DNA from 2 places in the Mycobacterium sp. NPDC003449 genome. Region 2 is predicted to be linked to the other one. Evidence: riboswitches for the same ligand, from Rfam matches in the RefSeq annotation. Region 2 holds a riboswitch; the other holds the start of a gene.
What was found. A riboswitch is a leader RNA that binds a small molecule or an ion and turns the genes downstream of it on or off. The one in region 2 is predicted to bind cobalamin.
Positions count from the first base shown of each region.

Region 1: it holds a riboswitch for cobalamin, as region 2 does, so the genes downstream of both, metE (5-methyltetrahydropteroyltriglutamate--homocysteine S-methyltransferase) here and ACWDTP_RS03410 (VWA domain-containing protein) in region 2, are expected to answer to the same signal.

Region 1 is NZ_JBSFPX010000107.1:8,849-23,935, reverse strand. It holds gene ACWDTP_RS23875 (hypothetical protein) at 186-719, shown strand; gene ACWDTP_RS23870 (sensor domain-containing protein) at 722-1,396, shown strand; cobalamin riboswitch at 1,481-1,661, shown strand; gene metE (5-methyltetrahydropteroyltriglutamate--homocysteine S-methyltransferase) at 1,810-4,092, shown strand; gene ACWDTP_RS23860 (short-chain fatty acyl-CoA regulator family protein) at 4,162-5,595, opposite strand; gene prpD (2-methylcitrate dehydratase PrpD) at 5,707-7,212, shown strand; gene prpB (methylisocitrate lyase) at 7,209-8,126, shown strand; gene ACWDTP_RS23845 (bifunctional 2-methylcitrate synthase/citrate synthase) at 8,123-9,256, shown strand; gene ACWDTP_RS23840 (DinB family protein) at 9,265-9,750, opposite strand; gene ACWDTP_RS23835 (TetR/AcrR family transcriptional regulator) at 9,761-10,387, opposite strand; gene ACWDTP_RS23830 (peroxiredoxin-like family protein) at 10,476-11,141, shown strand; tRNA gene ACWDTP_RS23825 (tRNA-Arg) at 11,195-11,267, opposite strand; gene ACWDTP_RS23820 (wax ester/triacylglycerol synthase family O-acyltransferase) at 11,404-12,885, shown strand; gene ACWDTP_RS23815 (HAD-IB family hydrolase) at 12,915-14,489, shown strand; gene ACWDTP_RS23810 (glycerol-3-phosphate 1-O-acyltransferase) at 14,486-15,087, shown strand, end outside.
Region 2 is NZ_JBSFPX010000006.1:51,853-66,939, forward strand. It holds gene cobF (precorrin-6A synthase (deacetylating)) at 1-161, shown strand, start outside; gene ACWDTP_RS03380 (cobyric acid synthase) at 161-1,633, shown strand; gene ACWDTP_RS03385 (cobalt-precorrin-6A reductase) at 1,630-2,382, shown strand; gene ACWDTP_RS03390 (cobalamin biosynthesis protein) at 2,356-3,285, opposite strand; gene ACWDTP_RS03395 (bifunctional adenosylcobinamide kinase/adenosylcobinamide-phosphate guanylyltransferase) at 3,321-3,845, shown strand; gene ACWDTP_RS03400 (cobyrinate a,c-diamide synthase) at 3,851-5,269, opposite strand; gene cobO (cob(I)yrinic acid a,c-diamide adenosyltransferase) at 5,263-5,877, opposite strand; gene ACWDTP_RS03410 (VWA domain-containing protein) at 5,877-7,865, opposite strand; cobalamin riboswitch at 7,892-8,046, opposite strand; gene ACWDTP_RS03415 (GntR family transcriptional regulator) at 8,128-8,823, opposite strand; gene ACWDTP_RS03420 (MmpS family transport accessory protein) at 9,116-9,520, shown strand; gene ACWDTP_RS03425 (MMPL/RND family transporter) at 9,517-12,420, shown strand; gene ACWDTP_RS03430 (hypothetical protein) at 12,417-12,857, shown strand; gene ACWDTP_RS03435 (TetR/AcrR family transcriptional regulator) at 12,960-13,724, shown strand; gene ACWDTP_RS03440 (thiamine pyrophosphate-binding protein) at 13,761-15,087, opposite strand, start outside.

The sequences.
Region 1 (15,087 bases), on a different contig from region 2:
GTAATACGCGGTTGTGACGCAGGTCTTATGCCGACATCCAATCGACCGCAGGCAGAATCGGGGCGTTGGTCGTCCGTTCATCGTTCGGACACCCGGCCCGCAGACGGTATGAGGGCAAAGTCGCCGAGGTGTAATGCCTTTCGCCGATGCGGCCGCACTGCGGGCCGTGCACCGCCAACCGAGTGATGGAGGAATCGTTGAGGTCGTCCAAGGCGTGCGAGCGGGGGATTGCCGCACTGCTCATCGCATTCAGCATCGGATTGGCCGCGATGCCCGTCGCAGCCGCCGATCCGGAAGATCCCATGCCGAGTGCTCCCGGTGTTCCGGGGCTTGCCGAGCCGGGAGTGCCTGCGGTAACTGCGTGTTCGGCCTTCGCCGATGCCCTGGACTCGGCGTCGACGTTCTACGGCGACTTCGCCGATTCCATCGAAGGGGTGGAACGTCCCGACTACGGCGACCCGACCATCAGCACCACCAACACCAGTGGCCGTACCGCGCTGCGCGAGGCCGCCGCGTCGGCGATGAGCGCGGCCGGTACACCTGGACTTTCGCCGGACATCGCCAACCCGATGCGCTCGTGGTCCGTCGGTGCCACCAAGCTGCTTCTCAAGATGGGGCTGCGCACCGGTGGACAGTCGCTCAATGACACGGCCACCCGGCTCAACAACGACGCGAACAACGCGCAGATGGCCTGCGCCGCTGCAGGAACCCACGCCTGACTGTGATCCGTCACGCGATTTCATTGCTCGTGTTGGTACTGCTGGCAACCAGCTGTGCCGGCAATGGCGACCCGGCCAACGGCCCGCCGAAGGATGTTCCGAAGTCGGCGCTTGCGGGGCTGCTGCTCAGCGCCGATCAGATCGACACCGTGATGGGCGCCGAGGGGATGACGGCGCACCGGCCCGTCACCGAGATGGGCGATCATCGTGACCTGCTGCCCAACCTGAACTGTCTGGGTGCCTGGCAGGTCGACGAGTCCGCCATCTACGGCAGGGACTGGGCGGCCATGCGTCAGGTGCTGCTGCGGGCGCCGGACAACGATGACTGGGACGACCTGGTGGTCCAGTCGGTGGTCATCTTCGCGTCCACGCGGGATGCCCGGGATTTCCTCGACGAGTCGGCAGATCGCTGGTCCAAGTGCACCAATCACCATGTCAACATCACCCTCAACGGTCGACCCCTGCCCAGGTGGACCAGCGGAGACCTCACCAGGACGAGTTCCGAGCTCACCTTGCCGTTCAGCCGGGTGAACGGGGACCAGACCCGGGCCTGCCAGCGTGCGCTGGCCGTCGCCGCCAATCTCGTGATGGATGTTCAGGCTTGTAAACCCGAGGGTTCGGCTGTCACGCAGGCCGCCGATGTGGTGGACCGGATCATGGTCGCGATGCCGCGCTGAGCCGTGCTGTCGTTGCGGCCGGGCGGGTAGTGTGAGCGACGCAGCTGGTTTGTCGGCGCAGGCTCAGGCCGGTGCCGACACCGAGCGCCGCACGCTGATCCAGGTGCGGCGCGAGAGGGAACCCGGTGGGAATCCGGGACTGTCCCGCAGCGGTAAGCAGGAACGACCGCCGTCATCAGCACTGGCACGCAGGTAACTGCGGCTGGGAAGCGACGGCCACTAGGTGCACGGATCGCCGTGCGGGCCTGCGAGTCCGAAGACCTGCCAGCCGTACCGGACGCGCCGCGTCCGGTGGTTCATCGCCTCGCGGAATAGGCAGTGGCCGAAGCGGTGTACCCGTGGCGGGTTTACACGTGTTCGGCTCGACGTCTCCGGGCGGTGGCCATCCTGCGAGCACGTTGAAGGACCTCGTCATGAACGCAACCGCTGTACCGTTCACCGCCACCATTCTCGGTTCCCCGCGCATCGGGCCCAATCGCGAACTCAAGCGAGCCGTCGAAAGATACTGGGCCGGCCGCACCGACCGCGCCGAGTTGGAAGCCATTGCCGCCACGTTGCGCCGCGACACCTGGGAATCGCTCGTCGCGGCCGGACTGGACTCGGTCCCAGTCAACACCTTCTCGTATTACGACCAGGTTCTCGACACTGCCGTGCTGCTGGGTGCACTCCCACCGCGGGTAGCCGCGATCACCGATGACCTGGACCGCTATTTCGCCGCCGCCCGCGGTGGCGCCTACGGTGGCGAAGAGATTGTTCCGCTGGAGATGACCAAGTGGTTCGACACCAACTACCACTACATCGTGCCCGAGATCGGTGCAGATACCCACTTCGGGCTTAATCCGGCCAAAGTGCTCGGTGAGGTGGAAGAGGCTGCCGCCCAGGGTATTCCCGCGCGTCCGGTGATCGTCGGACCGATCACCTTCCTGGCGCTGTCCAAGACGGTGGACGGTACCGAGCCGATCGGGCGCCTCGGGGAACTCGTGGCCGTCTATGCCGAACTGCTGGAGCTGCTCTCCGACAAGGGCGTGGACTGGGTCCAGATCGACGAACCGGTATTGGTGACCGACATGCTCGACAACGCCGCCGAGCTGGCCGAGCAGACCTACCGCCGGCTCGCGGACCTGACCAGGCGGCCGGCCATCTTCGTCGCCACCTACTTCGGTGAGCTCACCGATGCACTGCCCGTGTTGGCCCGCACCCCGGTCGAGGCCATCGGCATCGATCTGGTCGCCGGAGGTGTTTCCGCGGTGGCCACGGCGCCGGAGCTGGCCGGCAAGCTGGTGGTGGCCGGCGTGGTCGACGGCCGCAACATCTGGCGCACCGATCTGCAGGCCGCGCTCGCCACCTTGGCCACCCTGCTGGGACCTGCCGGCACGGTGGCGGTATCGACGTCGTGCTCGACCCTGCACGTGCCCTACACCCTCGACGCCGAGGATGGTGTGGATCCGGCGCTGCGGAGTTGGCTGGCATTCGGCTCCGAAAAGGTCGGTGAGGTGGCCGCCCTGGCGCGTGCCCTCGCGCACGGTCGCGAGGCCATTTCGGCCGAGATCGCGGCGTCCAACGAGGCCATCGCGTCCCGCAAGGCCGATCCGCGCCTCGACAACGCCGACATCCGCGCGCGCATCTCCGCCATCGTGGCCGCGGGCGTCAACCGCGGCCCCGCCGACCGGCGTCGGGCCGTACAGCAGGACCGGCTCAACCTGCCTGCCCTGCCGACCACCACGATCGGGTCCTACCCGCAGACGACCGCCATTCGCGTGGCCCGCGCCGATCTGCGGGCCGGCAAGATCGACCGGGCCGAGTACGAAGCCCGGATGAAGGCCGAGATCGCCGCGGTGATCGAACTGCAGCAGCGGTTGGGCCTCGACGTGCTGGTGCACGGTGAACCCGAGCGCAACGACATGGTGCAGTACTTCGCCGAACAACTCGACGGGTTCTTCGCGACGCAGAACGGTTGGGTGCAGTCCTACGGCAGCCGCTGCGTACGCCCGCCGATCCTCTACGGCGACGTCGCACGGTCGAAACCCATGACGGTGCAATGGATCACCTATGCACAGTCGCTGACCGAGAAGCCGGTCAAGGGCATGCTGACCGGGCCGGTCACGATCCTGGCGTGGTCGTTCGTCCGCGACGACCAGCCGCTGGCCGATACCGCCGCCCAGGTGGCGCTCGCGATCCGGGACGAGACCGTGGATCTGGAGTCGGCGGGTGTCGCGATCATCCAGGTCGACGAGCCCGCCCTGCGCGAGCTGCTACCGCTGCGAACCAGGGACAAGGAGGCGTACCTGCGCTGGGCCGTCGATGCGTTCCGGCTGTCCACCTCAGGGGTCGCTGACTCGACGCAGATCCACACCCACCTGTGCTACTCGGAGTTCGGCGAGGTGATCGGGGCGATCGCCGATCTGGATGCCGACGTGACGTCGATCGAGGCGGCCCGCTCGCACATGGAGGTGCTCGGCGATCTGAACGAGGCCGGGTTCGCCAACAGTGTCGGCCCTGGCGTCTACGACATTCACTCACCGCGGGTGCCGGGTGTGCAGGAAATCGCCGCCTCTTTGCGGGAGGCGCTGAAAGCTGTTCCTGCTGAGCGGCTCTGGGTGAATCCCGACTGCGGTCTGAAGACCAGGAACACCGCGGAGGTGACCGAATCGCTCAAGCACCTGGTGGCAGCGGCCGCGGAGGTGCGCGCCGGCTGAACTGGCGAGCGTGGGCCTCATGCACGCGTTGCGGCGAATTTGCGTGCATGAGGCCCACGCTCGGCACAGTCAGCGGTCGGCGGGCTGACCTGCCGGCGAATAAGGCAGGCTGCTGCTGGTCTGCGGGTCGACCTGGACCGGCTTGCCCACGTACGGGAACGCCCGTTGAGGGCAGGCCGGCCGGTCGCAGACTCGGCAACCCGCACCGATCGGCACGACGGCCTCGGGATCGGTCAGATCGATGCCTACCGAATAGACGAGCTTGTCGGCGTGGGCCAGGTCGCAGCCCAGGCCGATGGCAAAGCTTTTGGGGGTCCCCAGGTATCGGCTCGGTGCCGTGTCCGCCGTCTTGGCGATCCAGAAGTAGCTGCGGCCGTCGGGCATCTGGGCCACCTGCGTCAGGAATTCGCCCGGGCGCGCCGATGCATGGTGCACCACCCACAGCGGGCAGTTCCCGCCGACCCGTGAGAAGTGAAAAGCCGTGGCAGACTGCCGTTTCGAGATGTTTCCCGCGCTATCGGTGCGCACGAAGATGAACGGGATGCCGCGCGCGTCCGGTCGCTGCAAGGTCGACAGGCGATGACACACCGTTTCGAATCCGACCTCGAATCGCCGGGCGAGTTGGTCGATGTCGTACCGCAGGTCTTCCGCGGCGGCCAGAAACGTCCGGTAGGGAAGCAGTAGCGCGCCGGCGAAGTAGTTCGCCAAGCCAATTCGGGCCACCCCCTTCGCCTCTGAGCTCAAACGGGCGTCGGTCGCGACGATGGCGTCGATCAGATCGGCGTGTGACAGCAGGGCGATCTGGGTGGCCAGCTGGAACGCGCGTCGTCCGGGTAGCAGCCACCGCGCCACGTGAAGGGTGCGGACCTCGGCGTGGTAGCGCCGTTTCACGTTGGCGCCGAGGACGTCACCGTCGTCGACGACCACCGTGACACCGAACTCGGCGGACAACAGACCGGCCAGTTGGACATCGAGCCCGCCGAGCTGTAAGCCGTGGCGGCCGAACAGCTCCTCGGCCGCCCGGTCGAGTGCGTCGATGTAGTTGCGGCGGTCGTAGAAGAAGTCACGGACCTCTTCGAACGGCATGGGCTGTTGGGTGCCGGTCTGCACGTTCAGGCTCGCACGATCGTGCACGGCCTCCAATTCTGCCGTCGCATCGTGTAACCGCCGGTGCAGGTTCACCATGGCCTGGCCGACCTCGGGCATGCGGGCGACGAGTTCTTCGATCTGCGCATTGGTGGCGGGACCGTCGGTGAGGATCTCACGCAGATCGGACACCAGCCGGGCGTCTGCGTCCGGCGCGAAGTAGTGCGTCGGCAGGTCGAAGCGGTCCGACAATGCCAGCAGCACCGGGACGGTGATCGGGCGCTGGTCGTTCTCCAGTTGGTTGACGTAGCTGGTCGACAGCCCCAGGGCGCGCGCCAGCGCGACCTGGGTCAGGCCTCGCTCGTCTCGTAAGCGCCTCAGGCGGGCACCCGCGAATGTCTTTGCCACCGCTCCCAAGACTACCTCATCGAGCATCCACAATATTCGCAAAAGTCTTCGCTGAAGGACGCAAAATTATGCATTTACAGGCTCTTTCGCGGGGAATTCGGTCTGCGTACCGTGCGAAATATGCGTGAACATGAGGTGAGAACACGGCGTAGCGCCGACGATTTTCCGCGGACCGAACACCTGGCGTGGAAGATCGCCGAGGTCGCGGCGGACCCGGTGGCGGTGCCGTCCGAGACCGAGGCGATGGTGATCAACCGGATCATCGACAACGCTGCGGTGTCGGCCGCATCGGTGATCCGCCGTCCCGTCACCGTGGCTCGGGCCCAGGCGCAGGCGCATAAGACCCGGCGGGGCGCCGCGGTGTTCGGCGTCGACGATACGGTCTCGGCCGAGTGGGCAGCCTGGGCCAACGGGGTGGCCGTGCGCGAGTTGGACTTTCACGACACCTTCCTCGCCGCCGAATACTCTCATCCCGGCGACAACATCCCGGCGCTGGTGGCGGTGGCCCAACACCTCGGCGTCCGCGGATCCGACCTGATCCGCGGTATCGCCACCGCGTACGAAGTCCAGGTCGACCTGGCCAAGGGAATCTGCCTGCACCGGCACAAGATCGACCACGTCGCGCACCTCGGTCCGTCGGTCGCCGCCGGCCTGGGCACCATGCTGCGGCTGGACCCCGAGACGATCTACGCCGCAATCGGCCAGGCGCTGCACCTGACCACCGCGACGCGTCAGTCCCGCAAGGGGCGGATCTCCAGCTGGAAGGCATTTGCGCCGGCATGGGCGGGCAAGGTCGCCATCGAGGCCGTGGACCGGGCGATGCGCGGCGAGGGGGCGCCCGCGCCGATCTGGGAGGGCGAGGACGGCGTGATCGCCTGGCTGCTGTCCGGCCCCGAGCACACGTACCACGTTCCGCTGCCCGCTCGGGGTGAACCCAAGCGGGCCATCCTGGACACCTACACCAAGGAGCATTCGGCCGAGTACCAGAGCCAGGCGCCCATCGACCTGGCCCGGCGGATGCGGGGGCGTATCGGTGATCTGGACCAGATCGCCAGTATCACGCTGCACACCAGCCACCACACACATGTGGTGATCGGCACCGGGTCCAACGATCCGCAGAAGTTCGATCCCGACGCCTCGCGGGAAACGCTCGATCACTCGGTGATGTACATCTTCGCCGTCGCCCTGCAGGACGGCGCCTGGCACCATGAACGGTCTTACGCGCCGGAGCGGGCACACCGGGCCGACACCGTCGAACTCTGGCGGAAGGTCGCCACGGTCGAGGATCCGGAGTGGACGCGGCGGTACCACTCGAACGACCCGGCCGAGAAAGCGTTCGGAGCCAAAGCCGTGGTGACCCTCAAGAGCGGCGAGACCATCGTCGACGAGCTCGCCGTCGCCGATGCGCATCCGTTGGGGGCGCGGCCGTTCGAGCGTGAACAATACGTCGCCAAGTTCGCCGAACTGGCCGACGGTGTCGTGGAATCCGAAGAGCAGCAACGGTTCCTGAGTGTAGTCGAGAACGTCTCGATGGCCAAGGCCGGCGGGCTCGCCACGCTCAACGTCCGGGTGGCCCCGCGGGTGTTGGACAAGGCGCCGACCGTGCCGTCGGGGATCTTCCAATGAGCGGGTTGCTCGGCTCCGAGGTCCCGGTCTCGGAGAAGCGCCGGACGTTCCGTCGCGGGTTGGAATCCGGCCGGCTCCTGCGCTTTCCGGGGGCGTTCTCCCCGCTGGTCGCCAAACTCGTCGCCGAGATCGGCTTCGACGGCGTCTACGTCTCGGGTGCGGTCCTGTCGGCCGACCTGGGTCTGCCTGACATCGGGTTGACGACGCTGACCGAGGTGACGGCCCGCGGAGCCCAGATCGCCTCGGCTACCGACCTTCCGACGTTCATCGACGCCGACACCGGCTTCGGGGAACCCATGAGCGCGGCCCGCACCGTGACACTGCTCGAAGACGCGGGGCTGGCCGGGCTGCACCTGGAAGACCAGGTGAACCCGAAGCGGTGCGGACACCTCGACGGCAAGGCCGTGGTGGAGACCGCCGAGATGGTCAAGCGGCTGCGTGCTGCCGTCTCGGCACGGCGGGATCCCAACTTCATCATCTGCGCCCGTACGGATGCCGCGGGGATCGAGGGGATCGCCGCGGCGATCGACCGGGCCAAGGCCTACGCCGACGCCGGTGCGGACCTGATCTTCACCGAGGCTCTGTACACCCCGGCGGATTTCGAACAGTTCCGGGCCGCGGTCGACGTTCCGCTACTGGCCAACATGACAGAGTTCGGAAAGTCCGAACTGCTCACGGCCCAGCAGTTGTCCGAGATCGGCTACAACATGGTGATCTACCCGGTGACCACGCTGCGCCTGGCGATGCATGCCGTCGAGGTGGGACTGCGTGAAATCTCCTCGACAGGAACACAATCCGGGATTCTGGATCAGATGCAGCACCGAAGCAGGCTGTATGAACTCTTGCGTTACAACGACTACAACCAGTTCGACTCGGATATCTACAATTTTTCGCTGCAAGGGGCGACACGATGACCGTCACCGCGAACGACACAGTCTCACCGAGCATCCACAAAGGACTGGCGGGCGTGGTGGTCGACACCACCGCCGTCTCCAAGGTAGTCCCGGAAACCAACTCACTGACCTACCGCGGTTACGCCGTCCAGGATCTGGCCGCGCACTGCAGCTTCGAGCAGGTCGCGTATCTGCTGTGGCACGGCGAACTGCCCACCGATCAGGAGCTGGCACTGTTCTCCCAGCGTGAGCGGGCGTCGCGCCGTATCGATCGGTCGATGCAGTCACTACTGGCCAAGATCCCCGACACCTGCCATCCGATGGACGTGGTCCGCACGGCGATCAGCTACCTGGGCGCCGAAGACCCCGAGGAGGACGACAGCGCCCCCACGGCCAACCTCGCCAAGTCGCTGCGGATGTTCGCGGTCCTGCCCACCATCGTCGCTGCCGACATGCGCCGGCGCCGGGGGCTGGAACCGATTGCCCCGCATAGCCACATGAGTTATTCGGAGAACTTCCTGAACATGTGCTTCGGTGAGGTACCGGACCCGGTGATCGTCAAGGCTTTCGAGCAGTCGATGGTCCTCTACGCCGAGCACAGTTTCAACGCGTCCACGTTCGCGGCACGCGTAGTCACCTCGACGCAGTCCGACATCTACTCCGCGGTGACGGCGGCGATCGGCGCGCTCAAGGGCTCATTGCACGGCGGCGCCAACGAGGCGGTCATGCACGACATGCTCGAGATCGGCAGCGCCGAGAATGCCGCGGAGTGGTTGCACGGCAAAATGTCCCGCAAGGACAAGGTGATGGGTTTCGGGCACCGGGTGTACAAAAATGGCGATTCCCGGGTGCCCGCCATGAAAGCTGCCCTGCAGCGGGTGGCCGCGGTGCGCGACGGGCAACGATGGCTGGACATCTATGACCGCCTGGAGCAGAACATGCTCGCCGCCACCGGGATCAAGCCCAACCTGGACTTCCCGACCGGGCCGGCCTACCACCTGATGGGCTTCGACATCCCCAGCTTCACACCGCTTTTCGTGATGAGCCGGATCACCGGTTGGACGGCCCACATCATGGAACAGGCGGCATCCAACGCCCTCATCCGGCCGCTGAGCGAGTACCGCGGCCGTCCGCAGCGCACCCTGGCGTAGGTGCCGGGTCAGCGGCCGGTGGAGCCGTCGATGAGTTCGCGCAGGATGTCCATATGCCCGGCGTGGCGTCCGATCTCCTCGATCATGTGCGTGAGCGCCCAGCGCATCGACGGCGACTTGCCGTTGCGGGTCGGCCGTTGACACGGCGAGCCGAGATCGACGCAGGCGGCGATCGTGGTGTTGGCCGCGGCGGTGACCCGTCGGTACTCGGTCGTCAGCGCCGGTACGGTGCTGCTGTCGGCGGCGTGGAAGGTCGCGGGCCAGTCGGGGACGTCGTCGCCCAGAAAGGTGAACCGCTCGACATTGATCAGGTGATTGAGCAACCCGAGCAGATTGGTCCCCGACGGCACGCCGGGGTGACGGACCTGCGGTTCGGGTGCACCGTGCGCCTTAGCGATCACCGACTCGCGGAGGTAGTCGAGAAACCCGAGGAGAACTTCACGCTCGCTACCGCCGGTTGCGGGCGGTGGCATGTCCCGTCGTCGCCGTGCCATGGCGACGACCCTAGTGCCGTCGACCGCCGGCGTGCAGCGGCCGCGACGGTGTGAAGGACGCGATGTGGTCGATCATCGCGTCCAGCGTCGTCCGCAGCGGTTCGACGTCGCGCAGGGTCTGGGCCATCAGCAGACCGCCCTGCAGCGTCGTCAACAGTGCCGTCGCCAGCCCGTCGACGTCGGCGACGTCGGCGAGCTCACCGCGGTCCCGCATCGCGGCCAGCCCGGCGCGGATGGCCGCTTGCCAGCGGCGATACCCCGCGGCGACATCTTCCCGTGCGGCACTGTCGCTTTCGGCGAGCTCACTGGCGAGCGACCCGAGCGGGCACCCACCGCGGCAGCCGTTGGATCGTTGGTACTCGACGATCACATCGGCCCACGCGCGCAACGCGTCGAGATCGTCGAGCCGCGCGAGCATCGCTTCCTGAATTCTGAGGATGGTGGCGGTCTGATACTCGATGACCGCGCGGGTGAGCGCGCCTTTGTCGTCGAAGTAGTGGTAGATCTGCGACGCGCTGACGCCTGCGGCGGCGCGAACGTCCTCGGTGCTGGTTCCCGAGACCCCGCGGGCGTGCATCAACGCGGCGGCCTGGGACACGATGCGGTCCCTGGTGGCCCGGCCCTTCGGGGTGAACATCCACCGACGCTATCAATTTTGGAGTTGACAATCCAAAAAATCTGCCGTTTTGTGGAATGAATAATCCAATCTGCAGGGAGGCGCACGCATGACAACGCACACTCGGACGATCGGCGAACAGTCGCGGGACGCCGCGACCGCAGCGGCCGCGAACCTGCCGGCCGAGGTCGTGGCTGCATTCACGACCGAGCAGGCGGCTTTGACGGCGCGCGGCGTGCCGGAGGGCGTGGCCTCGCCCGGGGACGTCATGCCCGACGGGAAGCTGCTCGATGCGCACGGCGCCCCGACTTCGCTGGAGCAATTGCGCGACGGCGGGCCCGCGGTGGTGGTGTTCTACCGCGGAGCCTGGTGCCCGTACTGCAATATCGCGTTGCGCACCTACCAGGGCGAGTTGGTGCCGGCGCTGCGTGAACGCGGCTTCGCGCTGATCGCGGTGAGCCCGCAGAAGCCCGACGGATCGCTGAGCGCCGCCGAGACCAACGAGTTGACCTACGCGGTCGCCTCCGACCCGGGCAACCAGATCGCCGCCGGGTTGGGCATCCTCCACGGCCCGTCTCCGGATTCGATTGCCGCACAGATCAAGTTGGGACTCGACCTCACCGAGGTGAACGCCGATGGTCGCACCACGCTGCCGATGCCAACGGTTGTCGTCGTCGACGCCGCCGGCGTCGTCAGGTGGATCGACGTGCACCCGGACTACACGACCCGCAGCGAGGTGGCCGATATCCTGGCCGCCGTCGACGGGACCCGGTGACTCGCTGTCGGACAACCGATTCCTCGTCCCGGCGCCCACTCGTCCCCAAGAAGCGCCCCCGGCAGGGATCGAACCTGCGACCAACCGCTTAGAAGGCGGCTGCTCTATCCGCTGAGCTACGGAGGCAGCGCTCGAAGAGTCTATCGTGCCGGTGCCGGCCACCGGTCGGGTGTGACACCCGGCAAAGCCGCCCCGTGGTCCTCGGCGGCAGACTAGCGTGGACGCTGCACTCGGTCGCCGGTGAGGGGAGAGGGACCACGTTATGAGCAGCGAAGTGCCGGAGTCGGACGCGGCCGGGTTGCCCGAGGAACTGAGTGCGGTCGATCAGCTGTTGCACCGCGGGGAGGCCAATCCCCGTACCCGCTCCGGCATCATGGGCGTCGAGATCCTCGACACCACGCCGAACTGGGACCGGTTTCGGGCCCGCTTCGACAACGCCTCCCGGAAGGTGCTGCGGCTGCGCCAGAAGGTCGTGATGCCGACACTGCCCACCGCCGCGCCGCGGTGGGTGATCGATCCGGATTTCACCCTGGATTACCACGTGCGCCGGGTCCGCGTTCCCCAGCCTGGCACGGTGCGCGAGGTGCTCGACCTCGCCGAGGTGGCGCTGCAGTCGCCGATGGACATCACCCGCCCGCTGTGGAGTGCGACGCTGGTGGAAGGACTGGCCGACGGCCGCGCCGCCACCATCCTGCACCTGAGCCACGCGGTGACCGACGGCGTCGGCAGCGTCGAGATGTTCGCCAACATCTATGACCTCGAACGCGATCCCGGGCCGGACCCACAGGCGCCGTTGCCGATCCCGCAGGACCTCTCGCCCAACGATCTGATGCGCCAGGGCATCAACCGGCTGCCCGGCTCGATCGTCGGTGGTGTACTCGGCGTACTCGGCGGTGCGGCCCGGGTGGCCACCAGGGCGGTGCGCGATCCGGTGTCGGCGGTGGGCGGGGTGGTGGATTACGCGAAGTCGGGAGCCCGGGTGATGAGCCCGGCCGCCGACCCGTCGCCGTTGTTGCGCCGCCGCAGCCTGTCGTCGCGCAGCGAGGCGATCGACATCCCGTTCGGCGACCTGCATCGCGCCGCCAAGGCAGCCGAAGGCTCCATCAACGATGCTTACCTGGCCGGACTGTGCGGTGCCCTGCGGATCTATCACGAGGCGAAGGGCATCCCGGTACAAACCCTGCCGATGGCGGTGCCGGTGAATCTGCGCGCCCAGGACGATCCGGCCGGCGGTAACCGCTTCGCCGGGGTCAATCTCGCCGCACCCGTCGCCATCGCCGATCCCGCGGCCCGGATCAAAGCCGTCCGATCGCAGATGACCAGCAAACGACAGGAGCGGGCCATCGACGTCGTCGGCGCGGTCGCTCCGGTGCTCAGCCTGCTGCCCGACACCTTCCTGGAATCGGTCGCCGGGTCGGTGGTGAACTCCGACGTGCAGGCCAGCAATGTGCCGGTGTACCCGGGGGACACCTACATCGCCGGCGCGAAGATTCTGCGGCACTACGGGCTGGGTCCGCTGCCTGGGGTGGCGATGATGGCGGTGCTCATCTCCCGGTCCGGCCATATCACCGTCACCGTCCGCTACGACCGGGCCGCCGTCACCGACGACCGGCTCTTCGCGCGTTGCCTGCGGGACGGCTTCGACGAGGTGCTCGCCCTCGGGGGTGACGCACGCTGCACCCCGGCCTCGTTCAGTGTCGATGCGCCTGCCGGAGAATCATCGAACGGGGGTGGTGCGCAGTGACTTCGACAGGTAAGGGCAATCCGCCGCAGATGCGGCTTCCCGGCACCTTGGCCGAGATCGAGGCGAGTCCGGAGGGGCCCGAGATCGGCGCCTTCTTCGACCTCGACGGCACCCTGGTGGCCGGCTTCACCGGGGTGATCATGACCCAGGACCGGCTGCGCCGCGGCCAGATGGGGGTCGGTGAGTTCATCGGGATGGTGCAGGCCGGCCTGAACCACCAGTTGGGCCGGTCGGAGTTCGAGAGCCTGATCGGCAGGGGTGCCCGGATGCTGCGCGGGAACTCGCTCAGCGACCTCGACGAACTGGGGGAGCGGCTGTTCCTCCAGTACGTCCAGGGCCGGATCTACCCCGAGATGCGGGCGATGGTGCGGGCCCATATGGCCAGGGGCCACACCGTGGTGCTGAGCTCCTCGGCGCTGACGGTGCAGGTTGAGCCGGTCGCCCGGTTCCTGGGCATCGACAATGTGCTCAGCAACAAGTTCGAGACCGACGACGACGGTCTGATCACCGGCGAGGTGCAGACACCGATCATCTGGGGCCCTGGGAAAGCCCGTGCCGTGCAGGCATTCTCGGCCGATAACAAGATCGATCTGGCCAAGAGTTACTTCTATGCCGACGGCGACGAGGACGTCGCGCTGATGTACGTGGTCGGCAATCCGCGGCCGACGAACCCGGCGGGAAAATTGGCCGCCGTGGCCGCCAAACGTGGCTGGCCGATCCTGAAGTTCAGCAGCCGCAGCGGTGGCAGCCCGATCTCGCAGCTGCGGACGGTGGCGGGGGTGGCATCGCTGATGCCGGTGGCCGCGGGTGCGATCGGCTGGGGCCTGCTCAACCGCAATCGGCGCAGCGGGGTCAACTTCTTCACCTCGACCTGGAGCCGCGTTCTGCTGGCGGCCACCGGTATCAGCCTCAACGTGCTGGGCGAGGAGAACCTCACCGCCCAGCGGCCCGCCGTGTTCATCTTCAACCATCGCAACCAGGCCGACCCGGTCATTGCGGGGGCCTTGGTGCGCGACAACTTCACCAGCGTGGGCAAGAAGGAACTCGCCAACGATCCGTTGGTGGGCACGCTGGGGCGGGTGATGGACGCGGCGTTCATCGACCGCGACGATCCGCAGAAGGCCGTCGAGAGCCTGCGCAAGGTGGAAGACCTTGCCCGCAAGGGTTTGTCGATCCTGGTCGCTCCCGAGGGCACCCGGCTGGACACCACCGAGGTCGGCCCGTTCAAGAAGGGGCCGTTCCGGATCGCGATGGCCGCGGGTGTCCCGATCGTCCCGATCGTTATCCGCAACGCCGAGGTGATCGCCGCGCGCGATTCCAGCACGTTCAACCCCGGAACCGTTGACGTGGCGGTCTACCCGCCGATTCCGGTGCACGACTGGACCACCGAGGACCTACCGGATCGGATCGCCGCGATCCGCCAGCTCTACCTCGACACCCTCAAATCGTGGCCGCACGACACCCTGCCGGAGTTCGCATTCGACGAGCCGCCGAAGCCGGCCGCCAAGGCGCCCAAGAAGGCGGCAAGGAAGGCTCCCGCGAAAGCCGCAGGGACCAAACCCGATCCGGGCGCCCGCCGCGGCACCGCGAGGGGCAGGCCGTGACCGATTCCACCGACCACTTCGCCAGCTTCACCACCTCCGACGACGCGCTGGTGCTGGCATCGGTGTCCTCGGCCGCCGAGCTGGACCTGCTCAACGACTGGCTCAAGGCGCAGCGCCGCGACCATCCCGAATCCAGGGTCGAGGTGCTGCAACTGCCCGCGGCCGACGAGCCCGCACCGGGGGTGCTCGCCCGACTGGTCGAGGAACTGGAGGCCGACGAGGACAGGCAGGTGGTGCCGGTGCGGGTGTTCTGGGTGCCGGCCGGGCTGCCCACCCGGCTGAAGGTGATGGCGCTGATCTCCGATCGCGACACCTATCGGCCACCGGAGCTCCTGCAACGACGGATCCTGCGCAAAGATCCGTCCCGGGCCAGGGTGGTGGCCGGTGAACCGGCCAAGGTCTCCGAGCTGCGCCAGCAGTGGAGCGAGACCACCGTCGCCGAGAACCCCAGGGAATTCGCCCATTTCGTGCTCCGCCGGGCGATCCTGGCGATCGAGCGGGTGGAGCTCCGGCTGCTCGGCCCCGAATACAAGTCGCCCCGTCTGGTCAAGCCGGAGATGCTGGCGTCGGTGCGGTTTCGCGAGGGGCTGGAGAAGAT
Region 2 (15,087 bases):
CGGACTGGACGATCTGGTGGGGTGCGAATCTGGGGGCGGCCGGGGAACGCCTCGTCACCGGCAGGCTCGGCGAGGTGCTGGAGCCGATCACGGCGGCCCGCGCCGAGGCGAAGACCGAAGCCGGCTGGGTGATGGATCTCTTTCTGCTGAGGAAGAACTGATGGCCGGCCTGCTGGTCGCGGGCACCACAAGCGATGCGGGCAAGAGCGCGGTCACCACCGGCCTGTGCCGGGCGCTGGCCCGGCGCGGTGTCAAGGTGGCGCCCTACAAGGCGCAGAACATGTCCAACAACTCGATGGTGTGCGCCGGGCCCGACGGTACGGGCGTGGAAATCGGCCGCGCACAATGGGTGCAGGCCCGCGCGGCCCGCGCGACACCCGAGGCCGCGATGAACCCGGTGCTGCTCAAACCGGGCAGCGACCGGCGCAGCCACGTGGTGCTGATGGGCCGCCCCTGGGGCGAGCTCGCCTCGGCGGACTGGTTCGAGGGCAGGCGCGAACTCGGGTCCGCCGCCCACGCCGCCTTCGACGACCTGGCCTCCCGCTACGATGTGGTGATCGCCGAAGGGGCGGGCAGCCCAGCCGAAATCAACCTGCGGGCAGGCGATTACGTGAACATGGGGCTGGCGCGGCATGCCGGGTTGCCGACCGTGGTGGTGGGTGACATCGACCGCGGCGGGGTGTTCGCGGCCTTCCTCGGCACGGTGGCGCTGCTGGCGGCCGAGGACCAGGCACTGGTGGCCGGCTTTGTGGTCAACAAGTTCCGCGGCGACCTCGACCTGCTGGCCCCCGGGCTGCGCGACCTCGAACGCGTCACCGGCCGCCGGGTCTATGGAACCCTGCCGTGGCGTCCCGATGTGTGGCTGGACTCCGAGGACGCGCTGGATCTGGCGGGCCGGCGCTCGGCGGACACCGGTGCACGCCGGGTGGCGGTGATCCGGCTGCCGCGGATCAGCAACTTCACCGATGTCGACGCGCTGGGACTCGAACCCGGCCTCGACGTCGTGTTCGTCTCCGACCCACGCGCACTGGGCGACGCCGACCTGGTGGTGCTGCCCGGGACTCGCGCCACCATCGCCGATCTGGGGTGGCTGCGCTCCCGCGGCCTGGACACCGCGATCGCCGCCCACGTCGCGGCGGGCAGGCCGGTGCTGGGGATCTGTGGCGGGTTCCAGATGCTGGGCCGGGTGATCCGCGATCCCGACGGTGTCGAGGGAGCGGTCGCCGAGGTCGACGGGCTCGGCCTGCTCGACGTCGAGACCACCTTCGCGGCGTCGAAGGTGCTGCGGCTGCCGCACGGGCGTGGGCTCGGCGTCGCGGCATCGGGCTACGAGATCCACCACGGCCGGATCACCCGCGGGTGCGGGGCCGAGGAGTTTCTCGGCGGGGCCCGCACCGGGCCGGTGTTCGGCACCATGTGGCACGGCTCGCTGGAGGGCGATGCGCTGCGCGCGGCCTTCCTGGCCGAAACCCTCGGCCTGGCACCGTCGGAGGTGTCCTTCCCGGACGCGCGCGAGCGCCGCCTGGACCTGTTGGGCGACCTGGTCGAGCGCCATCTCGACCTCGACGCGCTGTCGGAGCTGATCGACCGCGGACCCACCGGTCTGCCGTTCCTGGCGCCGGGGGCGCCGTGACCCGGATCCTGCTGCTCGGCGGAACGTCGGAGGCCAGGGCGCTGGCGGCCCGCCTGGTCGACGACGGGGTCGACGTGATGAGTTCGCTGGCCGGGCGGGTCGCGCGGCCCCGGATGCCGGCAGGTCCGGCCCGGATCGGGGGCTTCGGCGGGGTCGAGGGCCTGCGGGCCGCGCTCGCCGACTACGACGCCGTCGTCGACGCCACCCACCCGTTCGCCGTCACCATGTCACAGCACGCGGTGAGCGCGTGCACCACCGGCCGGCGCCGCTGGCCCCTGCTGCGGCTGCAGCGCCCCGGCTGGGCCGACCGTTCGAAGCCCTCGTGGCAGTGGGTGGACACCCACGCGCAGGCGGCGCAGGCGGCCCGGTGCGGGCACCGCCCGGTGCTCACCGTCGGTCGCCAGCAGCTCGCCCAGTTCGTTCCCGCGCTCAACGACCGTGCCGTGCTGGCCCGCGTCGTCGATCGGCCCGACTTCGAGCTTCCCGGGGGCTGGCAAGTGGTCAACGACCGGGGCCCCTACGAACTGGCCGACGAGCTGCGGCTGCTTCGCGATCACCGGGCAGATGTGCTGGTCACCAAGGATTCCGGTGGTGAGTACACCTGGCCGAAGATGCTGGCGGCCCAGGAGCTGGGGTTGCCGGTCGTGATCGTCGCGCGCCCGAGCGTGCCCGGTGACGTGCCGGTGGTCGATACGGTCGAGGAGGCCGTGGCGTGGGTGCGCTCATTGGGCGCACCGACCGCGGGCTAGGCACACCGCGGCGGCGGCCAGCGCCGTACCCCAGCCCACCCGCCTGGCCAGCCGGGCGGTGCGCCCGATGTCGGCGGGCTCGGGGGCCCGGCCGTCACCCATCAGTGCCCGGTGTTCGACCCGGTTGCCGTAGTAGGTGTTGGTGCCGCCCAACCGGATACCGAGCGCGCCGGCGAAACCGGCTTCGATCACGCCCGCGTTCGGGCTGGGATGACCGGCCGCGTCGCGCCGCCAGGCCCGGATCGCCGCGGCCGGATCGGGTCCGAGCAGCGCCGTGAGCAGCCCGGCCGCCCTGGCCCCGGGGAGGCCGATGAGGTCGTCGAAACGTGCTGCGGCCCAACCGAAATGCTCATAACGTGGATTGTGGTGGCCGACCATGGCGTCCAGGGTGTTGGCGGCGCGGTGCGCGACCAGACCGGGGATGCCCGCCGCGGCGCCCCACACCAGCGAACCGACCACGGCATCGCTGGTGTTCTCGGCGACCGATTCGATGACCGCGCGGGCGATCTCGTTCGGGCTCAGGGTCGCGGTGTCGCGGCCGACCAGGCGGCGCAGGTGGCGCCGGGCCCCGTCGAGGTCGTCGGCGGTCAACAGGTCGGACACCGCCGCCGCCTCGCGTTCCAGCGACCGTCCGCCGAGCACCGCCCAGGTCACCGCCGCCGTGCCCGCAGCGGTGGCGGCGGGCCCCGTGAGCCGACGCTGCACCGCGCCCGCCGCCAGCGTGCTACCGCCGACCAGCAGCACCACGTAGGCCACGCCACGGCCGCGCCGGTCGGCGTACATCGCCCGCTCCAGCCACGCGGCGGTGCGGCCGAACCCGGCGACCGGGTGAAAACGCCGGGGGTCACCCAGAATCCGGTCGGCGGCGAAGCCCGCCAGCAGCCCGGCGCCGCGGGCGGTCATTCGGTTCACCGGCGTCCTCCGCCTACCATGGCAGCATGCGGATCCTGGTCACCGGTGGCGTCCGGTCGGGGAAATCCCGCCACGCCGAAGGGTTGGTCCCCGCCGCCGGGACGGTCACCTACATCGCACCGGGACGCCCGGCCGACGGCAGCGACGCCGATTGGGATGCCCGGGTCGCGCTGCACCGGTCGCGGCGGCCTGCGCACTGGGTGACCGTGGAGACCGTCGATGTCGCGGCCGCCGTGGCCGGCGCCGACGGGCCGGTCCTGCTCGACTGCCTGGGCACCTGGATGGTCGGCGTCATGGACCGCGAAGGGCTGTGGGATGCCGCCACGGCCGATGCGGCCGCCGCGATCGGCCCACGCCTGGATGCGTTGTGCGATGCGCTGACCGGCAGGCCCGACGCGGTGGTGGTGACCAATGAGGTCGGTCTCGGTGTGGTGCCCGCGCACCGGTCGGGGGTGCTGTTCCGGGACCTGCTCGGCACGATCAACCAGCGGGTCGCCGCCGTGTGCGATGAGGTGCACCTGGTGATCGCGGGACGCGTCCTCACCCTCTGATGAACTCATAGCGGCTCGGTGGCCGCGGCGATCTCCGGCGAGGCGGGCCGGGGGCGAGCCGGCCCGGCATGGCGATGGACGGCATCGGCGAACCGCTGCGCCAGCGTGGGATGCCCGGCCCAGTGGGTGTGCAGATACGCCGCGTGCAGCGCCGGACCCGCGAAACCGTCGCCGCCGGTGGGGGTTTCCCACGCCGCGGTGAGCGGGCCCGCCGTGGGCGTGACCGTGACCCTGGTGCGATGGAACTCGTGCCCGGTCACCTGCTGGCCTGCCGTGGTTAGCAGGGTGTCGGACGGGCTGACCGCGGTCCGGTAGCCGAGGGTCAGGCGCGGCGTCATCTCCGCGGTGGCCGGCACGGCCCCGATCATCGGGGTGCCGTCGAGGGTGCGGCACAGGTAGGTCAGGCCGGCGCATTCGGCGACCGTGGGCACCCCGTCGGCGATGGCCGCCCGCAGCTCGGCGAGCAGCGGTGCGTTACCGCCCAGTTCGGCGGCGTGCACCTCGGGAAACCCGCCGCCGAGGTAGATCCCGGCGGTGTGCGGCGGCAGCGCCGCATCGGTCAGCGGATCGAACTCGACGAGATCGCAGCCCGCGGCCCGCAACAGTTCATCGGTCTCGGCGTAACGGAAGGTGAAGGCCCGGCCGCCGGCGACCGCGACCACCGGCAGGGCCGCCGACGCGGCACCCACCTCGGTCGCCGGATTCCACGCGGCCCCTGGCAGATCGGGCGCCCGCCGGGCGATGTCGAGCACCGCATCGAGGTCGACGTGCCCGTCGACGATGCCGGCCATCCGCGCCACGGTGGCCGCCGACTCGGCGCGCTCGGCCGCAGGCACCAGACCCAGGTGACGGGAAGGGGTTTCGGCGTCGTCATCCCGGGGAAGCGCACCGAGGACCGGTATCCCGCTGGGGGCCAGCGCATCACGCACCTCGTCGGCGTGCCTGCCGGTACGGGCCTTGTTCAGGATGACGCCTGCGATCTGTACGTCCGGATCGAAAGCGGCCAGCCCCGCGACCACCGCGGCATGGGTGCGCGATGCGTGGGAGATGTCGACGACCAGCACCACCGGCGTATTCGTCAGCGCCGCGACATGCGCGGTCGACGCCTCGCCCGCGGCGCCGAGCCGGCCGTCGAAAAGTCCCATGACGCCCTCGATCACGGCGATATCGGCGCGGGCGGCGCCGTGCAGCAGCAGCGGCCCGATGCGCCGCTCGCCGACCAGGAACGGATCGAGGTTACGGCCGGGCCGCCCGGTGGCCATGGCGTGATAGCCCGGGTCGATGAAATCCGGCCCGACCTTGTGACCGGACACCGCAAGACCCCTGGCGGCCAGCGCCGCCATCAAACCGGTCGCCAGCGTCGTCTTGCCGTGCCCGGATGCCGGTGCCGCGATGATCAGCCGCGGCAGCGCGGTGGCTACCATTCGATGCCCCGCTGGCCTTTCTGGCCCGCGTCCATCGGATGCTTCACCTTGCCCATCTCGGTGACCAGGTCGGCGACCTCGGTCAGCGCGGGATCGGCTCTGCGGCCGGTGATCACGACGTGCTGGTGGCCGGGCCGGGCGGCCAGGGTGTCGACGACGTCGGCCACATCCACCCAACCCCAGTTGATCGGGTAGGTGAACTCGTCGAGCACATACAGGTCGTGCGTCTGCTCGGCCAGCCGGCGTTTGATCTCGGCCCAGCCGGCCGCGGCCGCCTCGGCATGGTCGGTTTCACTGCCGGCCTTGCGGCTCCACGACCAGCCCGACCCCATCTTGTGCCATTCGACCGGGCCGCCCTCACCGGTCTCGGTGTGCAGGGCGCCCAGCCGTTCCAGCACGGCCTGTTCCCCGATGCGCCATTTGGCGGACTTCACGAACTGGAACACCCCGATCCGGAAGCCCTGATTCCAGCCGCGCAACGCCAGACCGAAGGCCGCGGTCGACTTTCCCTTGCCGTCACCGGTGTGCACGATCAGCAGGGGCCGGTTGCGGCGCTGGCGGGTGGTGAGCCGGTCGTCGGGTACGACCGATGGTTGGCCCTGTGGCATCAGGCGGCCCCTTTCCTCGTGGCGTGCCGGACGATATCGGTCAGCGCCTCGGCACTGACGTGCGACAGCGGGACATGGTCGGCGCCGAGGTGGTCGGCCAGCTCGGCGGCCAGACCGAGTCGCATCCGGCCGCTTTCGCAGTCCACCACGATGGCGCTGAGATGCTGGGCGGCCAGGCCCGCCGCGATGTGGTGGGCCCGGCCGACCGGGTCGGGGCCCGCCGTGGCGCGGCCGTCGGTGACCAGCACGAGCAGCGGTCGCCGGCCCGGGTCGCGGAGCCGTTCGCGGCGGATCAGCTCGGCCGCCTCGATGAGCCCCTCGGCCAGCGGGGTGCGCCCACCGGTCGGCAGGTCGGCCAGCCTTTTGGCCGCCACATCGACCGAACGGGTTGGCGGGAGGGCGATCTCGGCGCCGCGGTCGCGGAAGGTGACCAGCCCGACGCGATCTCGTCTGCGGTACGCGTCGAGCAGCAGGGACAGGACCGCGGTCTTCACCTGACGCATCCGCTCCCTGGCCGCCATCGAACCGGACGTGTCCACGACGAACAGCACCAGATTGGCTTCGCGGCCCTCCCGGACCGCGCGTCGCACATCCTGGGCGCGCAGCAGCACCCGGCCGTCGGTGCGCCCCCTTGCGGACTGATGGGGGGCCGCGGCCCGCACGGTCTCGACCAGATGGATCCCGGTGCCCGCGGTCGGCGAGGCGGTGGCCCCGATGCGCCGGCCCGTCGAGGTGCGGGCCCGGCTGCGCCTGCCGGCCTGCCCGTCACCCACCCCGGCCACGGTGAACAGCCGGGTCCGGTACGGGTCACCGGCGCCCGTCGGTGCCGGGCTGTCCTTCGGGCCGGGCGACTGCGCGCCGTCGGTGTCGCCGCCGGGAGGGGGCGCGTCCGGCTCGGGCGGGCCCTCGCCGTCGGGCCCGTCCGGATCGGGATCCGGGTCCGGGTCGGAATCGTCTGACGGGGGCAGCAGTTCGTCGAGTTCGCTCTCGTCGAGGCCGGGCTGATCGAACGGGTTGCGCCTGCGCCGGTGCGGCAGCGCCAGCCGGGCCGCGGCCCGGACATCGTCCACGGTGACCCCGTCGCGGCCGGCCCACGCGGCGTGCGCCGCGGCGGTCCGCGCGGTGACGATATCGGCCCGCATCCCGTCGACGCCGAACGCCGAGCACACCTCGGCGATCCGCAGCAGCGTCGCGTCGTCGAGTTCTACCCGGGAAAGGTGCTGTTGGGCTTGGTGAATGCGGTCCCGCAGGCGTTGTTCGGCCGCGGCGTAGCCGGCGCAGAACGCCGCCGGATCCGCATCGAACAGCAGCCGCCTGCGCACCACCTCGGCGCGCTGGGCGGGATCGCGCGGGGCGGCCACCTCGACGCTGAGGCCGAACCGGTCCAGCAGCTGGGGACGCAGTTCCCCCTCCTCCGGGTTCATCGTCCCGACCAGGACGAACCGCGCCGCGTGGGTGACCGAGATGCCGTCGCGTTCCACGGTGAGCCGACCCATCGCGGCGGCGTCGAGCAGCAGGTCGACCAAATGGTCGTGCAGCAGGTTGACCTCGTCGACGTAGAGGATGCCGCGGTGCGCCTTGGCCAGCAGCCCCGGTTCGTAGTGCACGGCGCCGTCGCTGAGCGCCCGTTCGAGTTGGATCGACCCGGCCACCCGGTCCTCGGTGGCCCCGACGGGCAGCTCCACCAGCCGGACCGGGCGGGTTTCGATCGCGGCGTCCGGACCGAACGGCGCGTCCGGGGACAGCGGTTCCGGCTCGGCGGGATCGGTGGAGAACCGGTCGCCGCCGATGACCCGGATATCGGGCAGCACCCGGGTGAGGGCGCGGACCAGCGTCGACTTCGCGGTGCCCTTCTCGCCGCGGACCAGCACACCGCCGATGCCGGGGTCGATGGCGCTGAGCACCAGGGCCAGCGCCATATCGTCGAGACCGCCGGGCGCGTCGGGATCGCCGCCGACGACGGCAGGGAAGGGATATAGAGGCAACATGGGAGGCTCCGCTCGTCACTGCCAACGGGTGTTGGGCATGCGGGGCCGGTATTCGGACTGACCGAGCGATCCTCGGAACACCGTAGCGGGCCTGTGCCGGAGTCTCACCGGCTTCCCTCGTTACCCCCGCTGAACCCTGTGGGTACACGGTTCGCGGGGCACCTCGCGACCCTTACGCTAGCACCGCCGCCGGGCTGCCCGCCGACCCGCGGATCACCGTCGTCGGAGCCGGCGTCCATCGGATCCGGAAACCTGAGTGCCCTCACTCCGGCATGGCCTCGGCGAACCGGCGCGCGGCGTCGGTGATGTGCTGCCGGGCCACGCGCTCGGCGGTGTCGGCGTCGCCGGCGGCCAACGCTTCGGTGATCTCGCGGTGCTGGCGCCAGGCCACGTCGAACATGTCGGGGATGGTGCGCAGCATGCCGACCATCGCGCGCTCCACCACCGCCCACATCGGGACCATCGCCCGGCTGAAGTACGGGTTGTCGGTCGACTCGAGAATCGTTCCGTGGAAGTCACGGTCGAGGTCGAGCAGTGCCCGGGTGTCGTTGGCCCCGCCGAGGTCGTCATGGCGCGCCAGGATGGCGAACAGTTTGTCGAGACCGGCCTGCGGGCGGGCCAGCGCCACGTCCCGCACGGCCTTGGCCTCGAGGGCCTCGCGCACCTCATAGGCGGCCTGCACGTCGCGCTTGGACAACGACCGGACCGCGACGCCACCGGAGGCCAGCGGTTCCAGCAGCCCCTCGGACACCAGTTCGGCGGCCGCCGCGCGCACCGGCATCCGGCTGACGCCGAGTTGTTCGGCCACCTGGACCTGGTTGAGCCGGACCCCAGGCGGGATCTCCTCCAGCACGATGGCCAACCGCAGCCGGTCGCGGACCGTGCGGACCAGCGCACTGGAATCCCGCGGCGGCAGGGCCGTGAGCGCCGAGAACGCACCGTCACTAGGCAGGCTCACGGATTGCCTCCTCGCGGGAACGACGTCGAGTGTCTTCTGGATCCACAAACCATTATGGGGCACGGTGCACGGATCCGGTCGCGGGGCTGTCTCCCGACGCGCGTGATGGGTGAGCGTCGCCGCGGTCTGACACAGCACTTGATTGCAGCTGTAATGCAGTCTATGTTTATCCGCATGTCACACCTCTCGACGGGGCGAGTTCGGTGAACGGAATCGGCATCCGCGGTGCGTGGGCGTGAATAGGCAAGGCGGGCACAGGGTTTCGATCGCACGCCGCCTGGGCCGCAACTGGATGGTGTTGGTGGCGGTGGCCGTGATCGCGCTGTCGAGCTTCACGGTGTATCGCCTGCACGGCATCTTCGCGTCCCGCGACGTCATATCAACCCCCACCGGGATCATGGACAACGCCGAGCCGTTCGACCCCAAGCGGGTGCTCATCGAGGTGTTCGGTCCGCCGGGCACGGTGGCCACCATTTCCTACCTGGACGTCGATGCCCAACCGCAGCGGGTCGACGACGTCGCGCTGCCCTGGTCCTATGACGCCTCCACCACGAAACCCGCTATCGCCGTGAATGTTGCGGCCAAAGGGGACAGTGACTCGATCGGCTGTCGCATCACGATCGACAACGAGGTCAAAGACGAGAGAACAGTGAACACTGTGCACGCCTTCACCCACTGTCTGGACAAGTCCGGATGACCCGCGTTCCGGACTTGCTGCGACGGTTCTCCGCCGCGATCGTGTTCTTCTGGCTGGCCGTCGCGATGGTGACGAACGTCTTTGTGCCGCAGTTGGAAACGGTGGCCGAAGCCCACAACGCATCGTTGAGCCCGCAGGACGCACCGTCGCTGCAGGCCGCCAAACGCATCGGCAAGGTGTTCGACGAGTTCAGCTCGGACAGTTCGGCGATGATCGTCCTGGAGGGTGACCAACCACTGGGCGCCGACGCGCACCACTACTACGACGGCCTGGTCGACAAACTCAACCGCGACACCAAACACGTTGAGCACGTGCAGGATTTCTGGGGCGATCCGTTGACCGCAGCCGGATCGCAGAGCTCCGACGGCAAGGCCGCCCTGGTACAGGTGTACCTGGCCGGCAACCAGGGTGAGTCGCTGGCCAACGAATCCGTGGACTCGGTGCGCGACATCGTCGATGACACGCCGGCGCCACCGGGCGTACGGGCGTACGTCACCGGTGCCGCGCCACTGGTCACCGATCAGTTCGAGGTCGGCAGTGACGGCACCTGGAAGACCACCCTGATCACCATCGGAGTGATCATCGTGATGTTGTTGTGGCTGTACCGCCGCATCACCACCGCGATTCTGGTGCTGTTCACGGTGATGATCGAACTGACCGCCTCGCGCGGGGTCGTCGCGGTGCTGGCCAACGCCGGCGCGATCGAACTGTCGACGTATTCGACGAATCTCCTGACGCTGCTGGTGATCGCCGCCGGTACCGACTACGCGATCTTCCTGCTGGGCCGGTTCCACGAAGCCCGCCACGACGGTCAGGACCGGGTCACGGCGTTCAACACGATGTACCACGGCACCGCCCACATCATCCTCGGGTCGGGCCTGACGATCGCCGGTGCGGTGTTCTGCCTGCACTTCACCCGGCTCCCGTACTTCCAGACCCTTGGTATTCCCGCCGCGATCGGCGTCCTTGTCGCGGTGCTGGCCGCGCTGACCTTGGGGCCGTCGGTGATCGCGGTCGGCCGCCACTTCGGGTTGTTCGACCCCGCCCGGGAAATGAAAACCCAGGGCTGGCGGCGGATCGGCACCGCCATCGTGCGCTGGCCCGGCCCCGTGCTGGTGGCCACGATCGCTGTGGCGCTCATCGGCCTTTTGGCCCTGCCTGGGTACACCACCAGCTACGACACCCGCCCGTACATGCCGGCGAGCGCCCCGGCCAATCTCGGCTATGCCGCCGCGGAGCGGCACTTTTCCCCGGCACGCCTCAACCCCGAGTTGCTGATGATCGAAGCCGACCACGACATGCGTAACGCGACGGGCATGATCCTGTTGGAGCGGGTGGCCAAGGAGATCTTCCATACCGACGGGATCGCCGAGGTGCAGTCGATCACCCGGCCGGAGGGCACGCCGCTGGAGCATACGTCCATCCCGTTCCAGATCAGCGCGGGCAGCGTCACCCAGTTCCTGAACCTGCCCTTCCAAGAGGGACAGGCCGACGAGCTTCTCAAACAGGTTGATGTGATCAACGATTCGATCAATATCCTGCGCCAGCAGTATGCGCTGCAGCAGCAGTCGGCCGCGATCACCAATGAGCAAGCCGAAGCGTTCGCTCGGACGATCGAGACCACGAAGGACCTGCAACGCAAGATCGCCGATTTCGATGACTTCTTCCGGCCGATTCGCAACTACTTCTACTGGGAGCCGCACTGCTTCGACATCCCGGCCTGCGCCGCGTTGCGGTCGATATTCGATGCCATCGACGGTATCGACGCGCTGACCTCGGGTCTGAGTGACGTATCGGGAAGTATCGCCAAACTCGATGCGCTGCAACCCAAGCTGCTCGCAATGTTCCCGCCTCAGATCGCCAATCAGGAACGAAACCGGGAACTGATCATGTCGAATCATTCGACCACCTCCGGGCAGAACGACCAGACCGCCGACGGGTTGGACAACGCGGCCGCGATGGGCCAGGCGTTCGATGCGGCCAAAACCGATGACTCGTTCTACCTGCCGCCGGAGGTCTTCACCAACCCTGAATTCCTGCGCGGGGTCAAGTTGTTCCTCTCGCCCGACGGCAAGGCAGCCCGGATGATCATCACCCACGAGGGTGATCCCGCGACGCCGGAAGGCATTGCGCACATCGATCAGATACGCCACGCGGCAAAGGATGCCGTCAAGGGCACCCCGCTGGCGGGGTCCAAGATATACCTCGCAGGCACCGCGGCCACCTACAAGGACATCGCCGACGGTGCGAAATATGATCTGCTGATCGCCGGCGTCGCAGCGCTCAGCCTGATCCTGCTGGTCATGATGTTCATCACCCGCAGCATGATCGCCGCCCTGACCATCGTCGGTACGGTCGCCTTGTCGTTGGGCGCATCCTTCGGGCTGTCGGTGTTGATCTGGCAGTACATCTTCGGTGTCGAGCTGTACTGGATCGTGTTGGCACTGGCTGTCATTCTGCTGTTGGCGGTCGGCTCGGACTACAACCTGCTGCTGGTCTCGCGGTTCAAGGAAGAACTGGGCGCGGGCATCAACACCGGCATCATCCGGGCCATGGCCGGCTCCGGCTCCGTCGTGACCTCAGCAGGTCTGGTGTTCGCCGCGACGATGGCCTCATTCGTGTTCGCCGACCTGCGGGTCCTCGGCCAGGTCGGCACCACGATCGCCCTCGGATTGCTGTTCGACACGCTGATCGTGCGCTCGTTCATGACGCCGGCGATTGCCACGCTGCTCGGCCGGTGGTTCTGGTGGCCGCTGCGGGTGCGGGCCCGCCCGGCCAGCCAGATGCTGCAGCCCTACGGATCCCGTGCCTCGGTGCGTCAGCTGATGCTGTGGGACGACGGTGACGTTGTAGCTCCCACAGCGGAGACGGTGACCCAGAACAAGGGAGGGGCGCAATGAATCTCGGTCTGTGGGGTGCGCTCACGATTCTCTTGGCGGTGCTGGCGCTGATCTTCGCGGCGTGCGCGTTCGTCTACATCGGTCGGCTGGAGCGGCGGACGTCGGCGGTGCTCGGCGAGAAGTTGGGCGCCCACAAAGCGATACTGGCCAAGGTGCGCAAACGTCGGCCACTGACGCAGGATGAGTTCGACTACGCGCAGGAATTGGTCTCCGACGCCCGGTCGCCGCTGGCTTATGCGATACCGGCCGTCCTGTTCACCGCGGGAGCGTTCTATGTCGTCGGCTGTCTGCATGAACTCGATGTCCACGGCGGCAACCCCTCGTTCCGGACGTTCATCGGGGGCCTCACCATGCTGGGCTCGTTCAACATCTTCGGGCAGCTGCGCAGGGTGGCACGCCTCAAATCGCGACTGCGGGATGCGGCCGTCCTGAGTTGAACCACCAACTGGCTTAATTCCGTGCCGGTTATGCAGCGATAGGGTGATTCTGTGTCACGTAGCAACATCAGCTCCACGTCCGTCCGGACCGTTGCGCCGGAGTTGATCGAGGCCGCGGTGCGTGCCGCGGACGTACTCAACCGAGACATCGTCGATGTCCCCGTCAGCGCCATCGCCGCCGAAGCCCACATCTCCCGCAGCACGCTGATTCGCAGGCTGGGCGGATCCCGCACTGTTCTGGACGCCGCTGTCCGCGCCGCAGGCATCGACCCCGGCGGCCGCCCCCCGGTACGGGTGCGGGCACTCGCCTCAGCCGCGCAGCTGATCAGCAAGAACGGCCTGGCCGCGACCACGCTCGACATCATCGCCGAACACGCCGCCTGCTCCGTATTCAGCCTGCACGCCGTGTTCGGCGGACGGGACGAACTGCTACGCGCGGTGTTCGACCAGTACAGTCCCGTCCGCGACATCGAAAGCTACTTCGCCACTGCGCAGGACGATCTTTACGCCACAGTGCACGGCTTTTACCGCACCGTGGCCCAGGCGCTCAGCCGTGAACCGCGTGTCACCCCCGCGATGCTGGCCGAGGTGTACTCGCGGCCAGAAAGTGCCACAGTTCAATCCCTGACCCGGCACGCAGTTCCGCGAATGTTGGGAACCGTTGGCGCCTGGTTCGAGACGGAGATCGCAGCCGGACGCGTCCGTGATCAACCGGTGCTGGTGCTCGTCCAGCAACTGCTCGGCCCCATCGTCTTTCACATGCTCATGCGTCCGGCCTTCCCCGACAACCTCGGAGTCGTCCTCCCTGATGTCGAGAGCGTCTGTGACAACCTGACCACCAATTTCCTTGCGGCTGTAGCTGTCTGAACACAACAGCGGGCAGCTTGCCCGGAAACCCGAAGATCACTGCGCGTAGCGCGCGACCTCGGCATCGTTCCACGGGCCGACCGCATGGCGCGGCGGGACCAGCGCCAGGCCACCGAGATAGTCGGGGGACTTGGCGGTGCGCGAGACCAGGACGTCGACGACGGCCGGGGCGTTCTCCATCGCGCGTTTCAGCGCATCGGCCAGCTGACCCGGATCCTCCACCCGCTCACCGTGGGCGCCGAGGCTCTGCGCGAACAGGTCGTAGCGGCAGCCCGGCAGGTCCACGCCCACCAGGTTGTTGTCGAAGCGGTCGACCTGGTCGTGACGCTCGATGTTCCACGCCTCGTTGTTCACCACGACGAAGACCACCCGGGCGTTGTGCCGGACGGCGGTGTCCACCTCGACCCCGGTGAATCCGAAGCTGCCGTCACCGATCACGGCGATCACCGGTTCCTGCGGGCGCAGCAGTGCCGCCGCGATCCCGAACGGCACGCCGACCCCGAGGCAGCCGAGGGCGCCGCAGTCCAGGTAGTCGACGGGTTTGAGGCCGACCCGGGCGAAGGACAGGATGTCGCCCCCGTCGGCGATCGCCACCGACCGGTCCGAGAGCAGGTCGTTGACCGCCCCGACGACGAAGTTCGGCGACATCCGGCCCGCCGGATCGAGGTCCGGGGAGGCCAGCGTGGTGGCCAGCTTGCGCACCCGCTTGGTGTTGGACTGCTGCATGTCCTCGATCCAGGCCCGATCCGGGGCATCGGGGGTGGCGCCCGCCCAGGCCAGCGCCGCCAACGCCGACCCGGTGCTGGCGTGCAGCTCGACATCGCCGCGGCGGTTCTCGCCGAGTTCTTCGAAACAGGTACCGATGCGCAGGAATCGGGCGTCGGGCGCGAACACCGCGGGCGACCCGTAGCCGAGCTGGAAATCCAGCCGCCTGCCCAGGGTGATCACCAGGTCGGCCTCGCGCATGGCCCGGCCCCGGACCGCGGGCACGAATGACGGCACGTCGTCGCGGATGACGCCGCGGCTCTCACCGGAGTCCAGGTACAGCGCGTTGGCGTCGGCGAGGAAGCTCGTCAACTCGGCGGGCACCTTGCGCACCGACCGGCCGCCGATCACCACGATCCGCGACGACCCGCGGATCAGTTCGGCGGCCTGGTCGACGGCGCAGGCGTCGGGTGCCAATTCGACGGCCGGGCGCGGCTGCAGGCCGGCCGCGGGGATGTCGGCGTCGTGCACGGTCTCCTCCAGCAGGTCGGTGGAGAAGTCGATGTAGGCGGGCCCGGTGGCGCCGGTCGCCGATCCCAGCGCGGCGGCGATCACCTTGTCCAGCCGGGGGATCACGTGGTGGCGTTCGGACACCTGC